4 regions of the Halomonas sp. AOP43-A1-21 genome follow, and region 2 is predicted to be linked to each of the others. Evidence: predicted binding sites of a transcription regulator. Region 2 holds the regulator's gene; each other region holds the start of a gene.
The links. Region 2 encodes LexA, which represses DNA repair genes until DNA is damaged. Its sites were predicted from a motif close to TACTGTNTANNTANACAGTA; they were not measured.

Region 1 (2,204 bases), on a different contig from region 2:
GGCGCTACCTCATGAGGCAAACGTAGCAACATCCAGGTGGCTGTTCGTGCGCCTGCGCGGCTGGCGGCTTCCAGAATGCGCTCTATTTCGTGGTCGGTAAGCCCTGGAATAACCGGGCTAACCAAAGTGCCCACAGGAATGCCTGCGGTATTAAGCTCGCGGATGACTTTTAAGCGTGCCTGAGGAGAGGCCGCACGGGGTTCAAGTGTGCGCTTCATATTGGCATCCAGGCTGGTCAGGCTAACAAACACACGCACCAGACAGTGTTCCGCCATTTCAGCCAGTAGGTCAATATCCCTTAGCACCAGAGTGCTTTTGGTCACGATAATGACCGGATGGCGGCATGCCAATAAAAGCTCAAGCAGCTGGCGCGTTAACTGGCGCTTGGCTTCCAGCGGTTGGTAGCAATCGGTATTGCCCGAGAGGTTGATAGGCCGGCAGACATAGCCCGGTTTGCAAAATTCCTCACTTAAGCGCTCCACCAAGCCGTTGCGAGCAATCAGCTTGGTTTCAAAATCAAGGCCCGGCGATAAATCCCAGTAAGCATGGGAGGGCCGGGCGTAGCAGTAAACGCAGCCGTGCTCACAGCCTCGGTAAGGATTCAACGAGCGGTCAAAAGGAAGGTCGGGCGATTTATTCCAGGAGAGCGCGCTTTTACTGGTTTCTTCGCGTACTTCCGTGACCAACGTGGTGGAGGCTTCCTCTCGCCACCAGCCATCATCCTCCGCCACGCTGTGGGTTGGCGCAAAGCGGTTGTGCGGATCATAAGTAGCCCCACGCCCTTTATGCACGGTAGTTTGCGCTGATGGTTTACCGAGAGACGCCATACGCCTGCCTCTATCTGTATATATGTTTATATATACAGTATATGCGGTGTGGCTGAACGTGCAAGCCTTGGGCGATTTATTGGCGAATTTATGGCTAAGACGGGGCGTTATTGAATGGCCCGTTAATGAGTGAGTAGAAAGCAGCCAATCGTTTATTAGCAAAAATTAATTTTATTAATTCAGATTCATAGAAATGACATTTTCAAACGTTAGGCTTAGCCGAATAACGAGTTAGCTAAATTTAGCCAAGGGATGAAAATGAAAAATTTTAAGTGGAATGCACTCACGTTAGCACTGGCATCAATCATGGTTACGCCAGCATTAGCGCAGGAAGATACGGCTAAGAACGTTATATTGATGATCACCGACGGTACCGGTATTGAGACGTTCCGCGCGGCAAGTTACTTCCGTCATGGTGCGCTGGGTCATGAAGTTTACGATGAGTTTGATGTGCAGCTTTTCATGGCCACTCATCCGCTGAATACCTCCAATACGCCCACCAAGAGCGATGAGGGTACGGTCACGTTTGAGCCAGCCGAGCTTTGGAACGACGAAGCGGTAGACACCGTTTACGAGGGCAGCCTGGGTAACTACAAAGGCTACTTTGCCGGTTACGACTATGCCCGCGCCGATTACACCGATAGCGCCGCGGCGGCGACTGCACTGGCGTCCGGCCAAAAGACTTTCAACAATGCCATCAACTGGTCCAACGACGATGAGTCGCTCAAGCATATCGGCGAATACACGGTGGAAAGCGGCCGTGCTCTAGGCGTTGTCTCTTCCGTGCAGATTTCACACGCCACTCCGGCCGGTTTCCTGGCCCATAACGTAAGTCGCAACGACTACAGCGCGATTGGCCGTGAAATCGTTGATTCCGGCCTTGCCACTGTGGCCATCGGTACCGGCCACCCTTATTACGATGCGGCAGGCGAGCGTGTCGATAACCCCGGGGAGAGCAATTTTCGCTTTATCGGTGGTGAAGAGTACTACCAGCGTTTGATGGACGGCGAAACGGATTACGCCTTTATCGAAAGTAAGGAAGACTTTGAAGCGCTGGCCGCCGGTGAAATCGACCTGCCCAAGGACAAGCTGCTGGGCCTGGTGCAGAACATTCAGACCCTTCAATACAACCGTCCTGGTGTGAGCGGTGGCAACTTCCTGGATACCTCTCCGAGCTTGGCTACCCTGACCGGGGCTGCCCTGAACGTGCTCAACGCCAGCGAAACCGGCAACGAAAACGGCTTCTTCCTGATGGTTGAAGGCGGCGCCGTCGATTGGGCCGCTCATGCCAATAACCTGCCGCGTATCATCGAAGAACAGATCGACTTCAACGAAGCCGTCGAAGCCGCTGTCGAGTGGGTAGAAAACAACAGCTCC
Region 2 (2,204 bases):
GCTGAAACGTTGCGCAGTGCCTTTGAACCGATCGCTCAAGAGTTTTCTATGCAATGGTCGCTGGTCGATACTCAAAAGCGCCGTCGGGTGGTACTGATGGTCTCGCGTGAGTCCCATTGCCTGGTGGATCTGCTGTATCGCTGGCAGGCGGGTGAGCTGGATTGCGATATCGCCGGTGTGATTTCCAATCACGAAGACATGCGTTCAATCGCCGAGTGGTACGGTATTCCTTATCACCATGTGCCGGTTGATCCGAACAATAAAGAAGCGTCGTTTGCCCAAGTGAAAGAGCATATCGATCATGCGCGCGCGGATTGCATCGTGCTGGCACGTTATATGCAGATTCTGCCGCCGTCACTATGCGAGCGGTATGCCGGTCAGGTGATCAATATTCACCACAGCTTCCTGCCCTCTTTTGCGGGTGCCAAGCCTTATCATCAGGCCTATGAGCGCGGTGTAAAACTGATTGGTGCGACCTGTCACTATGTGACCGAGGAGCTGGATGCGGGGCCGATTATCGAGCAGGATATCCATCGCGTGAGCCATTGCCATACACCCACTGATCTGGTTCGTTTTGGCCGCGATGTGGAAAAAGCCGTGCTGGCACGTGGCTTGCGCTGGCACCTGGAAGACCGCGTATTGATTCACGGTAATAAGACGGTGGTATTCAGCTAAACGCCCGTAGTTGCGTTTAAGCCAAAAAAAAGCGGGTGGCCATGGAAATGGCCACCCGCTTGAAAGCTATCAAGACGCTGTATTCTCTGTTCTTAAGAAATTATATTCTTAACACGATGCTCTGCCGCCAACTCACCACAAGCGGTACATTAGCCGAGTGCTTGACCGTTGCCGCCCCGGATAACGCCCACCCCGACGCCTTCAATATCCAGTGACTGAGTGCGCAAGTCGATTTCGATAGGGGCAAAATCAGCGTTTTCGGCCATTAACGTTACCTGATGGCCCTGACGCTTAAAGCGCTTCACGGTAACTTCATCTTCCAGGCGCGCGACAACGATCTGCCCGTCACGTACGCGGTCAGTGCGATGCACTGCCAGCAAGTCGCCTTCAAGAATGCCAACATCCTTCATCGACAGGCCGCGCACACGCAGCAGGTAGTCGGCCTTGGGCGTGAAGTACTCTGCTGGCAGCGGGCAGTAGCGGTCAATGTGTTCAGCCGCCAAGATGGGGCTGCCCGCGGCAACTTCGCCAATAACGGGCAAGCCGGCCGGGGGAAGATCACTATTGGCCGCCACAGGAGCAGGCGAATCGCTCACTTCCTGAACATCCTGGTTAGGCAGACGAATCCCGCGTGATGTATTGCGAATAATGCGGATCACACCCTTGCGCTCAAGCGCGCGCAAATGCTCTTCAGCAGCATTGGGCGATTTAAACCCTAGCGCTTTGGCAATTTCTGCGCGAGTGGGTGGATATCCGAATTCACCCATGGTTTTTACGATAAAATCAAAAACATGCTGTTGACGTGCTGTGAGTGGTCGAGACATACCAAACTCCATAAACGATAAAAGACAGTCGGTATCTGCCTGCTTGAACAATATGTGTTTAAGTATACAGTATGTTCCTCTGTCCAGTACACGGATAAAAATAGTGCTTAATAGAGGTTAGACAAGGACCTGGCGTCATTTGGCTAACGGCTAGGCTCAAACGTCAGCCGACCCCAATTCAGCGATGAGGTGTTTGAATTAACTTTAATGAGTTTTCTCATCGATTACAGGAGCTTCTCGTATCTAGGATTGAGCCCGTTAGGGTTATGGCATACTATTTCGGCATGTTTTAAACACTCGTTTTTCTGGAGGCCGAAATGGCACAATCTGATACGGTGTCGCGTATTCTTGATACCGCTGAGGTGCTGTTTGCAGAGCGTGGTTTTGCTGAAACGTCGCTGCGCAACATCACTAGCAAAGCCCGGGTCAATTTAGCGGCCGTCAACTATCACTTTGGCTCTAAAAAAGCCTTGATTCAGGCGGTCTTCTCACGCTATCTGGATCCCTTCACTCTGCGCTTTCATACTGCGCTCGACGAGCTAGAAGCTCGCTATACCGATAGCCATATCCCGTTGGAGGAACTGCTCGAAACCATGGCAACAACGGTGCTGGCAGTGCCCGCTGAGCGCAATAGTCTAAAAGTGTTTATGCGCTTGCTCGGGCTGGCCTATAGCCAGGCTCAAGGGCATTTACGGCGTCATATTC
Region 3 (2,204 bases), on a different contig from region 2:
GCGGTTTTCTTCATTTTCTTCAGCACTTCCGCGCTTACCTGCGGCGGTGCCATTTTTTTGCCTTTGACTTCTACCCACGCATCACCGTTGTCGGCTTCAGCGATCTTGTAAGGCACCATCTTGATATCTTTTTGAACGACGTCGTCTTTGAAGCGACGGCCGATCAGACGTTTGATGGCGTAAAGCGTATTCTCTGGGTTGGTAACCGCCTGACGCTTAGCGGCCTGGCCTACCAGGGTTTCGCCATCATCGGTGTAAGCGATAATGGAAGGCGTGGTGCGGCCGCCTTCAGCATTTTCGATAACTTTAGCACTGTCACCATCAAGTACTGCCACACAAGAGTTGGTAGTACCTAGGTCAATACCAATAATGCGTCCCATAGCAAAAACCTCGAATTCAGTTGTCTCAATACTTAAAACGTTTGCGGGAATTCCCGCAGGGTTGGCCTTTATCTGGGGGCCGCCAGTAACTTTTCAAGGGCTTTTTTTGCGCTTTTAGCCACTCAAGGCTTAATTTGCCTTCTGGCTGACCACCACCATCGCCGGGCGAACCAAACGGCCGTTGAGCAGATAACCTTTCTGCATCACATCCATTACGGTGTTCGGCTCAAGCTCGGGATTGGGTACCATGGCCATAGCCTCGTGCACCTGGGGGTCGAAGGGCTCGCCCTGAGGCTCAATGCTTTCAACGCCAAAGCGGTTAAGCACGTCGAGCTGCATTTTCAGCGTCATGGAAACACCTTCGCGGTGTACATCAGAGGCGCCGTCCTGCATGGACTCAAGAGCCTTTTCCAGACTATCCACCACGGGCAGCAGGTCCTTGACGAACTTTTCCAGGGCGAATTTGCGCGCTTTATCCGCTTCCTGCTCGGCACGACGGCGAACATTCTGCGCTTCGGCAGCCGCGCGTAGCGCCTGATCCTTGGCTTCAGAAAGGCTCTGTTCAAGCTCTTCCACCTGAGCGGCCAGCACTTCGGCTTCGGGGTTGCTCAGGCTACCTTCAAGCGGCGCTTCATCATTGATCAGCCCCTCAAGTTCGCCGTCGATCAGGCGTTCTTCAACGTTTTGATCCGTCATTTCGGCCTCTTGCTCTTGGCGGGCCAGCTCGTCATCTAACGGAGTTTGCGGTTCTTTTGCCATGCCATGCTCCTAAAAAATGCGGCGGGGCCTTACTACAGGGCCCTGCGATGCCGATAGAAAAGCTTTCACTAAAGCGCTTATAAAAAGTTTTAAATACGTCTGCACGCTATATGGGGGCCATAAAAGCCATCTCAAGAGGGGGCATTGAAGTGAGTTATCGACTACTGTATAAAACAACAACCATTGGATAAGTATCCAGCTTCTGCGTCGCACCGCCTCAGGGGGCCTCATGCTTACTCAGCTAGCGATTCAAGATTACGCCATTGTCGACCGCCTTGAGCTTGACCTGACCCACGGCATGACCGCCATCACTGGGGAAACAGGTGCCGGCAAATCCATCCTGCTAGGGGCCCTTGGCCTGTGCCTTGGCGAACGCGCTGATGCGGGCAGTGTGCGCCACGGGCGTGAGCGCACCGATCTTTCTGCGCGCTTTGATATTCAGCGCCTGCCCGCGGCTGTCGAATGGCTGGCCGCTCGCGAACTGCCCACAGACGAGTGTCTGCTGCGCCGTGTGGTGACGGCAAGCGGGCGCTCAAAAGCATGGATTAACGGCCAGCCTGCAACGATCACCGACCTAAAATCCCTCGGCGAGCAGTTGATTCAGATACATGGTCAGCACGCTCATCAGGCGTTGATGCGCGAAGAAGTGCACCTGGCCCTGCTGGACGACTACGCTGGTTTGCATGAAGCGCGCAGCAAGCTATCAGAGACCTACCGCGAATGGCGCACCGCCCGGCGGCGGCTTAAAAAACTCAGTGAAGAAGGTAGCGAGGTAGAGGCCAAGCGCCAACTGTTGCGCTACCAGTTAGAAGAGCTGGACCAGTTAAGCCTCGGCGAAAGCGAACTGCAGACGCTGGAAGAAGAGCAGCAAACGCTTGCCCACGCCGAAGAAACCCTGCGTGAAACGCAGCTTGCTGCCGACTGCTGCGCAAGCGACGACGGCGGCGCGCTGTCACTTCTCAATCAGGCCTATGCCCACTTGAGCGCCCTACCGGGTAGCGATAAAGGCATGCTGGCCAATACGCTTGCCATGCTGGGCGATGCGCGTATTCAAGTGGAAGAAGC
Region 4 (2,204 bases), on a different contig from region 2:
GGCTTCGCTGGCAAAGGTAAGGCGCAGCGCGTAGGCGTCTCGCTCGATCACTTCACGGGTTGGCAGGCTTTCCAGCGCATGGCTGACCGCTTGAGCATAGGCGCGAGCCAAGCCGCCGGTGCCGAGTTTGGTGCCCCCAAAGTAGCGAATTACCACGCAGCCAATTTCACCCAGCTGGCTGCCCTGAAGTACCTGATACATCGGCCTGCCCGCCGTGCCGCCCGGCTCACCATCATCCGAAAATCCAATCAACGTTTGCTCGCCGGGAGGCCCGGCTATATAGGCAGTGCAGTGGTGGCTGGCATTGGGATGGGCGGCTCTGGCGGCCTCAAGCAGCGCACCGAAAGCGCCAACGTCGGGCGCATGGCATAGCCACGCCAGAAACTGGCTCTTTTCGACGTCGATTTCAGCGGTGTGCCACTGCGCGGCAGGTAAATCCGGGACTCGGTAACGCAATCAATGCTCCATGGGACCATAAGAATCGGTAGCCAGGTGGTGGGCGTTATCCTGAGCCACCCCCATTACCATTCCTAACACTTGAATATCGCGATTGTGCAAAAAGAGATCCGGCGCCTGGGCGTCAGCAGGCCATAAATGTACTCCAAAGCGGCTGATAGAGAGCTGCTTTAAAGCGACTTGCTGCTGGTTGATCTGCGCAACGGCGGTTTCTTCATGGGCATCGCGTTGAAAACGCCGAATAATAATGACATCCCCATCGAATAAGTTGCAATCGCGCAGTCGGTTGCCGCGTATTTTAAGCGCGTAAGTATTGTGCCTTTTCATACGGCCTGAAGCGGACACGGCACGTGCAGAGGACGTGCTTTTTGAAGCGCCAAGCCCCGCGCCTAATACTGAACGGCAAGCAGGTGTTGGTGCTGACATCGATATATTCATATTGGGTTCTCCAATGCAGCGCCCTTTCCCTAGGCATGAGTCGTAGTAAATCAGACTTTATTAATATGTGTTTTCATACAGTGGTTTCAGTATACAGCTGTTTTTGCATACAGTGGTAGTGCTGTTTTTGTCAATTCATCATGAACCGTGTGGTTTGCTCACATTGTTAGCGTGCTTGATTAATTGCTGAAGCAATCGGTACCTGGCTGGCGATAAAGCGGCTTTGCGTGTAGAGTTTTGGCCATTATTAATGCGCTGGGAGAGACGTTTGAGCCTGTGCCTGGAAGCACGACAATTAGCCTGCGAGCGCGATGGGCGCTGGTTATTTGAAGGGCTCGATCTAAAGATTCGCAGTGGAGAAATCCTGCGAATTGAAGGCCCCAACGGCAGTGGCAAAACCACGCTGCTTAAAATTTTGGCGGGTCAACTAGGCGAGTATGAAGGCGAGCTTTACTGGAACAGCACACCACTGCGTAAAGCCCGTGAGCAGTTTCTTGCCAATCTGCTTTATCTAGGTCATTCCCCCGGCGTTAAGGCCGGGCTTTCGCCATTGGAAAACTTAGCTTGGTATCAAGCGCTCAATGGCGATAAAGGCAGTGAAGAGCAGCGCTTGGAAGCGTTAGCCAAGGTGGGTCTCAACGGCTTTGAAGATGTCGTTGCTGGGCAGCTGTCGGCGGGTCAGCAACGCCGTGTCGCCCTGGCTCGCTTAACGCTTACTCGGCGTGCGCTCTGGGTGCTGGATGAACCATTTACGGCCATTGACCGCCAGGGTGTGACGGCGTTGGAAGCCCAGCTGGCGGCCCACGTTCAGGCGGGGGGCTGCGTTTTATTGACCACGCACCATGCGCTTGCGGTAACGTCCACCGTCAGATGCGTTCAGTTGGGGTAGAAGATGTCGTTGCAACGCACCAACGCTGCGCCAGCCGTCGTGATTGTCGAAGCGCCTGCTCAAGGCAGCCTTTGGATCGCCTTTAAAGCTACGCTTGAGCGCGATTTAACGCTGATGCTGCGGCGGCGCGGCGAGCTACTCAATCCGCTGGTATTTTTTGCACTGGTGGTGACGCTGTTTCCTATCGGTATTTCACCCGACCCCGACATGTTGGCGCTTATTGCCCCTGGGCTTTTATGGGTGGCCGCGCTTTTAGCCGCGCTGCTGTCTCTGGATAGCCTGTTTCGCACCGATTATGACGATGGCAGCCTGGAGCAACTGCTGTTAGCGCCTCAACCACTGGCCATATTGAGCTTGGCCAAAGTGGCCGCGCATTGGCTATTCACCGGGCTACCGCTTGCGCTGATGGCACCGCTGCTCG

Region 1: a site for LexA is predicted at 848-867, ahead of ACT3R7_RS11320 (PA0069 family radical SAM protein). Genes of this name have one in related genera too.
Region 3: a site for LexA is predicted at 1,302-1,321, ahead of recN (DNA repair protein RecN). Genes of this name have one in related genera too.
Region 4: a site for LexA is predicted at 990-1,009, ahead of ACT3R7_RS16575 (LexA family protein). Genes of this name have one in related genera too.

What each region holds. Positions count from the first base shown of each region.
Region 1 is NZ_JBQSWC010000018.1:8,011-10,214, reverse strand. Features, by position in the region: gene ACT3R7_RS11320 (PA0069 family radical SAM protein) at 1-827, opposite strand, end outside; gene ACT3R7_RS11315 (alkaline phosphatase) at 1,086-2,204, shown strand, end outside.
Region 2 is NZ_JBQSWC010000015.1:51,185-53,388, forward strand. Features, by position in the region: gene purU (formyltetrahydrofolate deformylase) at 1-675, shown strand, start outside; gene lexA (transcriptional repressor LexA) at 825-1,499, opposite strand; gene ACT3R7_RS10160 (TetR/AcrR family transcriptional regulator) at 1,817-2,204, shown strand, end outside.
Region 3 is NZ_JBQSWC010000028.1:56,625-58,828, forward strand. Features, by position in the region: gene dnaK (molecular chaperone DnaK) at 1-380, opposite strand, end outside; gene grpE (nucleotide exchange factor GrpE) at 510-1,139, opposite strand; gene recN (DNA repair protein RecN) at 1,369-2,204, shown strand, end outside.
Region 4 is NZ_JBQSWC010000033.1:42,034-44,237, reverse strand. Features, by position in the region: gene ACT3R7_RS16580 (IMPACT family protein) at 1-456, opposite strand, end outside; gene ACT3R7_RS16575 (LexA family protein) at 457-894, opposite strand; gene ccmA (cytochrome c biogenesis heme-transporting ATPase CcmA) at 1,163-1,783, shown strand; gene ccmB (heme exporter protein CcmB) at 1,787-2,204, shown strand, end outside.